4 regions of the Pseudomonas sp. A genome follow, and region 2 is predicted to be linked to each of the others. Evidence: riboswitches for the same ligand, from Rfam matches in the RefSeq annotation. Region 2 holds a riboswitch; each other region holds the start of a gene.

Region 1 (3,070 bases), 920 kb from region 2:
GAGTTTTTTCCGGTAGTCGTCGGCGGGGTAGCGGCGGCGGTCCATGCGGGCGACGATCAGCCAGGTGGGGTTGGCCCTGGCCAGGGTTTCCCAGCCCACCGCCGGCCATTCTTCGCTGGATTCGACCACGTTGCGCACGCCGAGGGTCTGCAGCATGAAGTCGGCCACGCCCTGGCGACCGGCGACGTAAGGATCGACCTTGAGGTCGGCGCAGGAGAACCAGAACAGCGCGCTGGTGTGGCTCAGGTCCTGGCCGGCCAGGCGTTGTCGGGCCTGGTCCAGCTGGCCCTTGAGCTCGGCATTGAGGCGTTCGCCGCGATCCTGCACGTCGAAGATCTCGGCCAGTTGGCTGACGCTTTTGTAGATGGTGTCGATCCTGAACGGCTGCAGGCGGGTACCGTCGGCGCCCACCAGGTTGTCCTTGCCTTCGCAGTCCGAGGGCAGCAGGTAGGTGGGAATGCCCAGCTCCGCGAACTGTTCGCGGGTGCCGACCGCGCCCTGGGCGCCGACCATCCATTCGAACTGCGCCGTCACCAACTGCGGGCGCTTGCCGACCACCGCCTCGAAGCCCGGTTCGTTGTCGGCCAGGCGCTCGACCTTGTCGTTCTGCGCCTTGAACTCGGGCAGCACGTTGTTGAACCACAGCGAGGTGCCCGCCAGGCGCTCGCCCAGGCCCAGGGCATAGAGCAGCTCGGTGCCGGCCTGGCCGATGGTCACCGCGCGCTGCGGGGCCTGGGCGAAGGTCTGCGTCTGGCCGCAGTTGTCGACGGTCAGCGGGTAGCGGGTGGCGTCGGCGTGGGCCAGGCCCGCCAGTGACAGGCCGGCGAGCAGGGTGGCGAGGCGGTGCGGCATGGTGGGGCGATCTCCTGTCGGGTGGTGCACGGAATGGCCCACGGACAGGCATCGCCAGGCGTCGTGCGCTGAGCACGCGGCCAGGGGCGGATGACCATCCCGGACACCCCGCCGGTTGGTGAATGCGTGCCGGCAGGTCTCCTGACTGGTGCGTCCTGGCCGGCGCCGGCCTTCCCGGGTCGGCAGACCCAGTGGCATCGATGGCGCAGGCTCGGCACCTACAGTTGCGGGGGCAGTTCCCTTTGGCCCGCACTCGGCGCGCCCGGGATTCCCTTTTGATTCCGTGTGGAAACCGGCGGGCGGCATGGTAGACCATCGGGCCATCGGCTGAAAACGCTTTTACAGGTACTTGAGCCAGGCGATGTCGCGCCGCCGCGCCTTGAGCCGGGCGAAGCCGCGCACCGGCAGGTACAGGGCGATCGCCAGCAGTACCGCGACCAGCCACACCGCGCCGATGCCGTCGAAGCCGAAATGGCTGCCCTGGTTCAGGCCGAACAGCGCCACGCAGGCTACATACAGCAGCTTGAGCACATACAGGTGCAGCAGGTAGAAGAACATCGGCGCTGCGCCGAACACCGCCAGCGGGCCGATCCAGCGGGCCTCGCCGGCACGCTCGAACGCGCGTAGCAGCAACAGGCCGACGCCCAGGGTAATGGCCAGGAACAGCAGTGACGGCGGGTACTTGGTGATGTTGAAGAAGCTCATCAGCGTTTGGCCGACGCTGGCGTAGAAGGTCCACGGCGCCTCGCCATAGCCGTTGAAAATACGCAATACGACGAAGCCGAGCAGCAGCATCACACCGCCGAGCAGCAGGCGGTGTTGGCGCTCGCCGGCATCGCTGGTGCGGCTGAACCAGGGGCCGAGCCCGTAGCCGAGGGCGATCACGCCGATCCACGGCAGCACCGGGTAGGAAGTGCGCAGGCGCAGGCTGTCGGACAGCTCCAGCCAGCTGCGCTCGTGCAGGATCGCCCAGGGTACATGCAGCGCCGAGTGCGGCGCGAAATGCAGGCCATCGAGCAGGTTGTGGCCGGCGACGATCAGCGCGCCCAGGGCGAGCAGCAGCGGGCGTGGCAGCCACACCAGCAGAGACAGGGCGATCATGCTCAGGCCGATGGCCCAGATCACCTGCAGGTAGATCACGCCCGGCGGCAACTGGAAGGTCCAGGCGAAGTTGACCAGGGTGAGCTCCAGCAACACCAGGAACAGGCCGCGCTTGAACAGGAATGCCGCTACATCGCCCCGGTCCTGGTGCTTTTCACCGTAGAGCCAGGCCGACAACCCGGTGAGCAGCACGAACATCGGCGCGCACAGGTGCGCCAGGGTGCGGCTGACGAACAGGCTGGGGTCGGTGGCGTCGATCGCGTCGATGGTCATCGGGTCGCTGACCTGGCGGTGCAGGAAGAAGGTTTCGCGCACGTGGTCCAGCAGCATGAACAGGATCACCAGGCCGCGCAGGGCGTCGATGCTGTGCAGGCGTTGGCTGGGGAGGGCGGTCGGGAGGCTGGTCATCGAGGCGGGTCGCAGGCAGGGATAGCATTCAAATGAAATGTTATTTTATTTCATTTGTCTGTGCCTGGATACAGGCATGCACTGGCGTTCAGTCTGGATCAGCCCTGAATCAGCGGCCCCAGCCGCTCGGCCAGGGCCTGGACCATCGCGCTTACCTTGGGCAGATGCCCGCGGTTGCGGCGCCAGGGGGCTGTTTATCTCCATCCTGCTGCTGTTCGCCGCCTTCAATGCTCTGTCGGCGCTGGCGCCGAACGTCTGGGTACTGGCCCTGGCGCGGTTCCTCGCCGCGCTGGCCCTGCCGGTGTACTGGGGCACCGCCAGCGAAAGCGCCGGGCTGTGCCTGCTGGTGGCGCTGCTGATGTGGGCCTGGCTGCCGTCCCTGCCGGCGGTTCCGGCCCGCGCCGCAGGGGAGCGGCAGACGGTGATTCTCAAGGACCGTCGTTTCATCGCCCATGTGCTGCTTTCGGCGCTGGTGTTCACTGCCTACACCTACCTGGCCGAGATCCTCGAACAGCTCGCCGCCGTGCCGGCCAACGCGGTCGGTTGGTGGCTGATGGGCTTCGGCCTGATGGGCATGCTCGGCAACGCCCTGGCCGGACGGATCGTCGATCGCAGCCCGCTGCGGGCCACGCTGCTGCTGTTGGCGATGCTGGCCTTGGGCATGGGCCTGGTCACCCCGGTGATCGGCAACCCGCTGCTGCTGGTGGGC
Region 2 (3,070 bases):
CTGCTCGTAGCGGCCGTCCTCGACGTTGTAGTTGTTGAAGCGATTGTGCTTGTCGATATGCAGGGTGCCGACCGCCGGCTGCAGCACCGGCGAGCCCCAGTACGGGCTGTCCTCTTTTTCTTCCAGGTACTCGATGGCCAGGGTGTGCGACAACTGGTCGTTGATGTCGCTGAGCAGCGAGAAGGCCAGGTTGCCGGCCCCGTTCTCCTGGCGGTCGATATAGCCATTGGTGCTGGTGCGGCTGTAGTCGAGCCGGGCGTAGTGGCGTGGGCCGTCGCCGCTGTTGAGCGCCTTGTTGAAGCCGACCGAGGTCTCCATCGTGTCGTAGCGGCCATAGCTGACGCGGCCTTCGAAGATGTCTTCGTCGCGGTTGGCCAGCTTGGTGATCATGTTCAGGCTGCCACCGACGGCGCCGCTGCCGTTGAGGAACGACGAGGGGCCGCCGAGCAGTTCGACACGGTCGTAGATCCACGCCCCGACCGGTCGCCCGGCAGCGCCGTACTGCAGGTTGATGCCATTGAACAGCTGGCTGACCTGGGCACCGTTGAAGCCGCGGTACGACACGTAGCCGCCCCAGCCGGGCGGTGCCGAAGCGTTGACCCCGGGCAGGGCGTTGGCGGCGTCCTGGAAGTTGCGCGCGCCGATGCGTTCCATGGTCTTGCGGTCGGCGACGCTGACCGAGGCGGGGTTTTCGCGGGCGCTGAGGTTCAGCCGCGAGCCACTTTCGATAGGGCGGTCAAGGTCGAGGCCGGTGGCCTCCTTGGGTTGGTCGGCGGTGGCCGTGACGTTGCTGGCGGGCAGGGTCAGGGTGTCATCCTGCGCCCAGGCGCAGGTTGCGCTGCCAACGAGCAGCGCCAAAGTGGTCATGCGAAACATGCAAGGCTTCCTGGCTGAAATCGGTTAGCGCACGCCCGCTGCCGATCAGGCAGCGCAGGGCGTGGCGATGTCAGAACGCGAGAAGCGAAGCAGGAGAGGCGCGCGGATTGACCAGTGGCCAGCGCTGCTTGGGCAGGGGTGGCGCGGGTTGCCTGGGTAAGGGTTTGCTCGACTCCCCGGCGAGCAAGGCCAGCAGGCCGAAGAACACGGCCAGCAGGGTGGCGCTGAACAGGCTGGCGATCACGCAGTCGCCGCCGGCGGGCAGCACCGGGTCGCTGATGTCCTGGTCGCCCTTGAACACGCCGCTGCTGTCGGCCGCGCACCAGGCGGCGTCATCCAGGCCGGCCAGGCGCAAGCCCGCCATCTGGCCATGGCCCATGGCGCACAGCAACGAGCCGAACAGGATGCTGAAATACAGCACCCAGGCGACTTGCGATCGTGTGTGGCGGGCCAGCTTCATCGGCAAAGCTCGAAGGGAATGAGAATAGGTTCGGCGTGCGGATTCTACAGCGTTTGAAACATCTGCCTAGAGTGCTCGGCCGATAAAAAACATTCGAATCGATTCACCTGGCTGGCTTGACGCCTCTCGGCCCCAGGTGTTCAGATGCCGACCGATTTCAGGTGTCCCATGCCGCCGCGCATGGGGTGAAACGGGAAACCGGTACGCGCTTCGCGCCAGTCCGGTGCTGCCCCCGCAACGGTATGCAAGTGATGCCTTCGACAGACCACTGTGGCCAGTGCGCCATGGGAAGGTGAAGGTGTCTTGTCTTGCGAGCCCGGAGACCGGCCTGGAATGTGGTAGGCAAACTCCTGCGGTGGGCGGGCATGGGCCGGTATTGGCTGTGCGCGATCCCTGCTCCTGCGTGCTTCTGCGAAAGTCACTTTCGAGAAGAGCATGATTGCTGTGATTCACTCCCGACGTTTCTCCCCCAAGGCCCGGACCCTGCTTCTGGGCTGCCTGGCCAGCCCCCTGGCACTGGCCGAAAACACCCCTCTGATCCTCGACCAGCAGATCGTCGCCGCGCCCTCGGTGGAGTCGACCACGGTCGCCGCCATGGCCCAGTACGGCAGCAAGGTCGAGATCGTCAGCCGCGAGCAGATCGAGCGCGCCGGCCCCGGCGCCGACATCACCCGGGTGATGCAGATGTTCATCCCCGGCTTCTACGTCGCGCCGAAGAACGGCCCGTTCGACTACGGCACCTACTCGCTGCTGGGCGGGCGCAACGACGACACCTTGATCCTGCTCGACGGCGTGCGCCTGAACAACCGCCTGTACGGTGGCCTGTACCTGGACACCCTGCCGGCCAACGCGGTGGAGCGCATCGAGGTGCTCAAGGGCGGCCAGAGCCTGTTGTTCGGCACCCAGGCGGTGGCGGGGGTGATCAATATCGTCACCCGCAGCCCGCAGCGCCGCGAGGCTTCGGGGGAGGTCAACCTGGGCCTGGACAGCTTCGCCGGCAACAGCAAGGACGCCCGCGTCGAGCGGATCTTCAGCAATGGTTTCGGCGACCTGGGGCTGCTGGCCTATGTCAGTCACAACGTCTCCGACGGCTACCAACCGTTTCGCAACCGTGACTACAGCGGCAACGTCAGCGACAAGAAACGCGGCTACGAGGTGAGCACTTTCGGCGGCAAGGCAATCCAGGCCTTCGGCGACGCTGCGCGGCTGGAGCTGTTCTACCAGTACACCGACGCCAACCTCGATTTCGCCCGGCCGGTGAACAACTACAAAACCACCAATGACCGCGTGCAGCAGATCGCCACCGCCACCTTCGAGCAGCGCCTCAACGAGCGCCTGAGCTACTTCGTCAAGGGCCATGTCAACGACTGGGACACCCGCTACACCCGCATCAACAACCGCGCCGACGGCAGCCGCAACGTGGTCAACCACAACGACTACTGGGGCTTCACCGACTGGGGTGTGCAGGCCGAGGGCAAGGCCGAGCTCGACGGCGGCCATGTGCTGGTGTTCGGTTCCGACAACCAGTGGTTCAAGGGCCAGGACGACGTGCTGTTGATCGACGACAACGAGGCCCAGGCCAATGCGCTGTATGCCCAATTGAGGCCCAGGATCGAGGCCCTGCCGAACTGGCACCCGAGCCTCGGCGTGCGCCACGAAGCCATGAGCGGCGGCGACAGCGCCACCGTCGGCATGCTCACCTCGCTGTACGACCTGAACGACAACTGGCAGCTG
Region 3 (3,070 bases), 270 kb from region 2:
GTGGCTCGTCCCACGGGTAATCGCGCCCCAGCCACTGGCTGGCCAGGCAGTTGAACAGGTTCACCGCGTTGGCCTTGCCGCCCTGGCGCAGGAAGTGCCAGAGGCGTTCGGCCTGTTCGCCGCGAACCGTGCCCAGGTCGGTGAGCTCAGGGTCGGGGCGGTCGTCGCCGGGCACCAGGATCAGCTGTACCCCTCGCCCCGCCAGTTCGACCAGTTGCTCGACACCATAGCGCCAGTAACCGACACCGCCATGCAGTGATATCAGGATCACCTTGGCATGGCGCAGCACCTGGTCGATATACAAGTCGACCGAGGCGTGGTTCTGCACCTGCATCGGGTTGGCCAGGCGCACGCTGGGGAAATCCGCCGGCAACTGCTCGGCGGTTTCGGCGAGCAGCGCCAGGTGTGAATCGCCGCTGCAGAGGATCACCAGGTCGGCGGGGGTCTGGCCGAGATCGGCGATGCTGTCGTCCGGCACGAAGCCGCCGGGCTGGGTCCGCAGCAGGTGCATGGATCAGGCGCCCAGGGCCTGGCGCAGGCGCGCTTCCAGCTGCGCCGCGTCGAGATCCTGGCCGATCAGCACCAGGCGGGTGATCCGGGGCTCGTCGCTGCGCCAGGCACGGTCGAAATGCTTGTCGAAGCGGGTGCCCACACCCTGGATCAGCTGGCGCATCGGCTTGCCGGGGATGGCGGCGAAGCCCTTGGCGCGCAGGATGCCGAACTCGGTGACCAGCTGGGTCAGGGCATCGAGCAGCAGGCTCTCGTCGGCCTCGGGCAGGTCGATGGAGATCGAGTCGAAGGCGTCGTGGTCATGGTCGTCATGGTCATCGCCGTCGTGATGCGAGTCGTGATGGGTACGGCGACCGTCGATATGCGCCTCGGACTCGGCGCCCACGCCCAGCAACACTTCCAGCGGCAGGCGGCCGCTGCTGGCCTCGATCACCTTGACCGCCGGCGGCAGTTCCTCGGCCACCTCGGCACGGACCTTGGCCAGGCCCTCGGCGTCGATCAGGTCGGCTTTGTTCAGCACCACCAGATCGGCGCTGGCCAGCTGGTCGGCGAACAATTCATGGAGCGGCGACTCATGGTCGAGGTTCGGGTCGAGCTTGCGCTGGGCGTCGACCTGGTCCGGGTAGGCAGCGAAGGTGCCGGCGGCCACGGCCGGGCTGTCGACCACGGTGATCACCGCGTCGACGGTGCAAGCGTTGCGGATTTCCGGCCACTGGAAGGCCTGTACCAGCGGTTTGGGCAAGGCCAGGCCGCTGGTTTCGATAAGGATGTGGTCGAGGTCGCCGCGCCGGGCCACCAACTCGCGCATCACCGGGAAGAATTCTTCCTGCACGGTGCAGCACAGGCAACCGTTGGCCAGTTCGTAGACGCGGCCATTGGCCTCTTCCTCTGTGCAACCGATGCTGCACTGCTTGAGGATCTCGCCGTCGATGCCCAGCTCGCCGAATTCGTTGACGATCACCGCGATGCGGCGGCCCTGGGCGTTGTCGAGCATATGGCGCAGCAAGGTGGTCTTGCCTGAGCCGAGGAAGCCGGTGACGATGGTGACGGGAAGCTTGGCCAGTGTTTTCATGTCGCGATGCCCTTGGCAGCAATGGCGCGGGCATGCAGGACGACAGCCACGGCCATGCCGGCCTGGCGCGTTCGCCACCGGATCACCCCGCCCGGTTGAAAGTCGAAAACGTCACGAGGCAGGTCTCCTGGCTTGCACCGCTGCGGCTCGCTGGCCGGTGGGCCGGCGCCTTCCCGCGCGCCTGCGCAGTGGCTGTGCCGAACCCTTCAGTGCTTACAGTTGCGGGGGCAGCCGCGGCTTGTACCGCGTTCCCGTCTTAGCTCGGGCCAACGCCCGAGAACCTCGCAGCGGCAAGGCTACGCAGTGCCTGCCTGGCGGTCAACCGCCGCGGCGATTGACGCGGGCCCGGCCCCGTGATTTGCTAGCGCATTGCGTTCAGGTGCCCCCACGGGGGTGAAACGGGAAACCGGTGCGTCGCGTCTCCATTCCAGGAGCCGACAAGGCCGGTGCTGCCCCCGCAACGGTAAGCGAGAGAAGCGTCCGGACCACTGTGCCAGCCTCAAGGCATGGGAAGGTGACGCCATGGAAGGAGCCTTGCTCCACCTCGCGAGCCCGGAGACCGGCCTGACGAGCTCACAGTACACCCCGCGGTGGGCGGGCGTCGTCGTATCACTCGGGCCAGCCGTGCCCGGGGTCGTCGCGCATGCCCGTTGCCACAACAAAAGCAGCAGAGGAACGCGTCATGCCCATCACCAGCGCCAAACACAGTATCGCCACCCCCGTCAGCCTCAGCCAGCGACTGATCGTCGCGGTCGGCGCCAGCCTGCTGGGGCTGTGCCTGGTGTACTTCGCCGGTTTCTCGCACATCGAGGCGGTGCACAATGCCGCCCACGACACCCGCCACAGTGCCGCCTTCCCTTGCCACTGAGTAAATCCGCATGATTACGCGCATCGCCCGTACCGCGGGTTTCAGCGGCCTGCTCGCGGCCCTGTTGCTGACCCTGCTGCAAAGCTTCTGGGTCGCCCCACTGATTCTCCAGGCGGAAACCTACGAATCCACTGCCCCGGTCGCCGAACAGCATGAGCACGGCGACGCCGCAGCGCCCCATGAGCATGAACACAGTGCCGAGGCCTGGGCGCCGGAGGACGGCTGGCAGCGCGTGCTGTCCACTACTGGCGGCAACCTGGTGGTCGCCGTCGGTTTTGCCCTGATCCTGGTCGCCCTCTACAGCCTGCGCGAACCGAACCGCGTGGCCACCGGCGCACTGTGGGGCCTGGCCGGCTTCGCCGTGTTCTGCCTGGCACCGACCCTGGGCCTGCCACCGGAACTGCCCGGCACCGCCGCCGCCGACCTTGGCCAGCGCCAGACCTGGTGGATCGGCACCGCCGCAGCCACCGCCGCCGGCCTGGCGCTGCTGGTGTTCGCCCGGCACTGGTTGTTCAAGGTGCTTGGTGTGGCCCTGCTGGTGATCCCGCACCTGATCGGCGCGCCGCAACCCGCAGTGCATGAAAGCCTGGCGCCGGAAGCCCTCGAGACCCAGTTCAAGA
Region 4 (3,070 bases), 1.8 Mb from region 2:
GTCCTGCAATTCCTCGGGGCTGGCATGCTGGCCGGCCTTCCACGGGGTGACGAACAGCGCCCCGGCCTTGAGCTGGCTGCCATAGGCGATCGGCTTGGCCAGGGCGGCGGTTTCCTGCAGGGCTGCTGTCAGGTCGAGGCGGGCGATGCGTGGCCAGCGCTGGCCGGCGTGCAGGTACAGCGACTCCTCGGCGCTGCTGATCGACAGGTCGCAGCGCCCATCGCGCTCGCCCTCGTCGCGCTGCTTCTTGCTCATGTGCCGTTCCAACGCCACCAGCTCACCCTGCCAGGCGGCCGCGGCGAGCAGGCCGACGTTGGCGGCGGTGCCGTGCCAGTAGGGTGCCTCGTTGTCGCCCTGCAGCTGGTTGAAGCGGTCGATGCAGTCGACCCAGCGTTCCAGGGCCGGGCGCAGGAACTCCAGGCGCGGGTTGTTGATGATCAGGCCTTGCATGCTGCGCTCTCCTTGTCATTGTGATCGAGGTCAGCCGATAAAATGGTGGCTATGTGATATCACTGCTTTGAGTGTGGCACAAGCTGGCGGATCGGCCATTGATCCAGGCCAGATCGGCCCTCGTTCGATTGACGCTCCCGATTCAACCCTCTAACCTTCGCGGCGTGTTTCAGGTGCCCTGCGAGCCGCGGTTCGGCAGGGTGAAACTGGGAAGCCGGTGGGCGCCAGCAGGCGCGAGCCCGGCGCTGCCCCCGCAACGGTAGATGAGTCGACGGTTACGCAAGGCCACTGGATTTCCAAGTCCGGGAAGGCGCGTGGCCAGGGCCTGCGCCCGCTCATGAGCCCGGAGACCGGCCTGTCACTGCCAAACGGCATCACGGAGGGTGATGCGCGGTGCGATGTGGCCGTTGCCATGCCCCCTGCGCGCTCCTCGTCTGCCTGCCTTTTATCTGTCGCCGCCGCCGCGACAGCCTGCGGAGACCCCTGATGAGCGAATCCATCGAACGCGACGAACGTCACCTGGCGCGCATGCAGCGCAAGAAGGCGATCATCGACGAGCGCATCGCCAATTCCCCCAACGAATGCGGCCTGCTGCTGGTGCTGACCGGCAATGGCAAGGGCAAGAGCAGCTCGGCCTTCGGCATGCTCGCCCGCGCCCTGGGCCACGGCATGCAATGCGGCGTGGTGCAGTTCATCAAGGGCCGCAACAGTACCGGCGAGGAGCTGTTCTTCCGTCGTTTCCCCGAGCAGGTGCGCTACCACGTGATGGGCGAGGGCTTTACCTGGGAAACCCAGGACCGCCAGCGTGACATTGCCGCCGCCGAGGCAGCCTGGGCGGTGTCGCGGCAGTTGCTGCAGGACTCGTCGATCCAGTTCGTCGTGCTCGATGAGCTGAATATCGCCCTCAAACATGGCTACCTGGACCTCGATCAGGTGCTTTCGGATATCCAGGCCCGTCCACCGATGCAGCATGTGATCGTCACCGGTCGCGCCGCCAAGCCGGAAATGATCGAACTGGCCGACACCGTCACCGAGATGGGCATGCTCAAGCACGCCTTCCAGGCCGGTATCCGCGCGCAGAAGGGCGTCGAACTGTGAGTGAGTCGCGCCAGTGTCCCGCCGTGCTGATCGCGGCCCCGGCCTCGGGCCAAGGCAAGACCACGGTCACCGCCGCCCTGGCTCGCCTGCACCGCAACCTCGGGCGTAAGGTGCGGGTGTTCAAGTGCGGGCCTGACTTTCTCGATCCGATGATCCTGGAGCGCGCCAGCGGCGCGCCGGTCTACCAGCTCGACCTGTGGATGATTGGCGCCGAGGAAAGTCGTCGCCTGTTGTGGGAAGCGGCGGGCGAGGCCGACCTGATCCTGATCGAAGGCGTGATGGGCCTGTTCGACGGTACCCCGTCAAGCGCCGACCTGGCACGCCACTTCGGCGTGCCGGTGCTGGCGGTGATCGACGGCACGGCCATGGCCCAGACCTTCGGCGCCCTGGCCCTGGGCCTGGCGCGCTACCAGCCCGACCTGCCGTTCGCCGGGGTGCTGGCCAACCGGGTCGGCAGCCTGCGCCATGCGCAACTGCTCGAAGGCAGCCTGACCGAAGGCCTGCGCTGGTACGGCGGGTTGTCCCGCGAGCGCGGCATCGAGCTGCCCAGCCGCCACCTCGGCCTGGTCCAGGCCAGCGAGTTGAACGATCTGGATGCTCGACTGGACGCTGCCGCCGAAGCGCTCGGTGCCAGCTGCGATGCCGCGTTGCCGCCACCGGTCAGTTTTGCCGGGCCTGAGCCGGTGAGCGTGACCTCGTCGCTGACCGGGGTGCGCATCGGCGTGGCCCGCGACGAAGCCTTTGCGTTCACCTACGGTGCCAACCTCGACCTGCTGCGCGGCCTCGGTGCGCAGCTGGAGTTCTTCTCGCCGGTGCATGATCGCGAGCTTCCCGTGGTGGACAGCCTCTACCTGCCCGGCGGCTACCCTGAGCTGCATCACCAGGCCCTGGCCGCCAACGCGCCGATGCTGGAGGCGATCCGCGCCCATCATGCCGCCGGCAAGCCGCTGCTGGCCGAGTGCGGTGGCATGCTCTACCTGCTCGACGCACTGACCGACGTGGCGGGCGAGCGCGCCGCGCTGCTGGGCCTGCTGCCGGGCGAGGCAACCATGCAGAAGCGCCTGGCGGCCCTGGCCCTGCAGGCGGTCGAACTGCCTGAAGGCACCCTGCGTGGCCACACCTACCACCATTCGCTGACCAGCACCGAGCTGGCGCCGATCGCCCGTGGCCTGAGCCCCAACGGTGGGCGGGGCAACGAGGCGGTCTATCGCCTGGGGCGCCTGACCGCCTCCTACGTGCACTTCTATTTCCCCTCCAACCCCGATGCGGCGGCGGCGCTGCTGCGACCATGAGCCGACACGCCTACAGTGAAGCCGAACGCCAGGCCATCTACCGGGCCATTGGCGAACGCCGCGACATGCGCCATTTCGCCGGGGGCGAGGTGGCCCCCGAGTTGCTCGGGCGCCTGCTCGCCGCCGCCCATCAGGCACCCAGCGTGGGCCTGATGCAGCCGTGGCGCTTCATCCGTATCAGCCAGCGTGCATTGCGCGAGCGGATCCAGGCGCTGGTGGAGCAGGAGCGG

Evidence for each region. A riboswitch is a leader RNA that binds a small molecule or an ion and turns the genes downstream of it on or off. The one in region 2 is predicted to bind cobalamin.
Region 1: another riboswitch for cobalamin. It lies ahead of AC0MAZ_RS14195 (ABC transporter substrate-binding protein); the one in region 2 lies ahead of AC0MAZ_RS18085 (TonB-dependent receptor plug domain-containing protein).
Region 3: another riboswitch for cobalamin. It lies ahead of cobW (cobalamin biosynthesis protein CobW); the one in region 2 lies ahead of AC0MAZ_RS18085 (TonB-dependent receptor plug domain-containing protein).
Region 4: another riboswitch for cobalamin. It lies ahead of cobO (cob(I)yrinic acid a,c-diamide adenosyltransferase); the one in region 2 lies ahead of AC0MAZ_RS18085 (TonB-dependent receptor plug domain-containing protein).

What each region holds. Positions count from the first base shown of each region.
Region 1 covers NZ_CM149873.1:3,138,986-3,142,055, forward strand. Annotated here, with positions in the region: gene AC0MAZ_RS14195 (ABC transporter substrate-binding protein) at 1-852, opposite strand, end outside; cobalamin riboswitch at 967-1,164, opposite strand; gene AC0MAZ_RS14200 (acetyltransferase domain-containing protein) at 1,192-2,361, opposite strand; gene AC0MAZ_RS14205 (MFS transporter) at 2,438-3,070, shown strand, end outside.
Region 2 covers NZ_CM149873.1:4,054,882-4,057,951, reverse strand. Annotated here, with positions in the region: gene AC0MAZ_RS18095 (TonB-dependent receptor) at 1-876, opposite strand, end outside; gene AC0MAZ_RS18090 (DUF2946 family protein) at 947-1,336, opposite strand; cobalamin riboswitch at 1,479-1,682, shown strand; gene AC0MAZ_RS18085 (TonB-dependent receptor plug domain-containing protein) at 1,772-3,070, shown strand, end outside.
Region 3 covers NZ_CM149873.1:3,787,927-3,790,996, forward strand. Annotated here, with positions in the region: gene cobN (cobaltochelatase subunit CobN) at 1-511, opposite strand, end outside; gene cobW (cobalamin biosynthesis protein CobW) at 515-1,582, opposite strand; cobalamin riboswitch at 1,683-1,882, opposite strand; cobalamin riboswitch at 1,942-2,164, shown strand; gene AC0MAZ_RS16970 (CbtB domain-containing protein) at 2,265-2,450, shown strand; gene AC0MAZ_RS16975 (CbtA family protein) at 2,461-3,070, shown strand, end outside.
Region 4 covers NZ_CM149873.1:2,283,198-2,286,267, forward strand. Annotated here, with positions in the region: gene AC0MAZ_RS10320 (hypothetical protein) at 1-450, opposite strand, end outside; cobalamin riboswitch at 605-823, shown strand; gene cobO (cob(I)yrinic acid a,c-diamide adenosyltransferase) at 937-1,548, shown strand; gene AC0MAZ_RS10330 (cobyrinate a,c-diamide synthase) at 1,545-2,840, shown strand; gene bluB (5,6-dimethylbenzimidazole synthase) at 2,837-3,070, shown strand, end outside.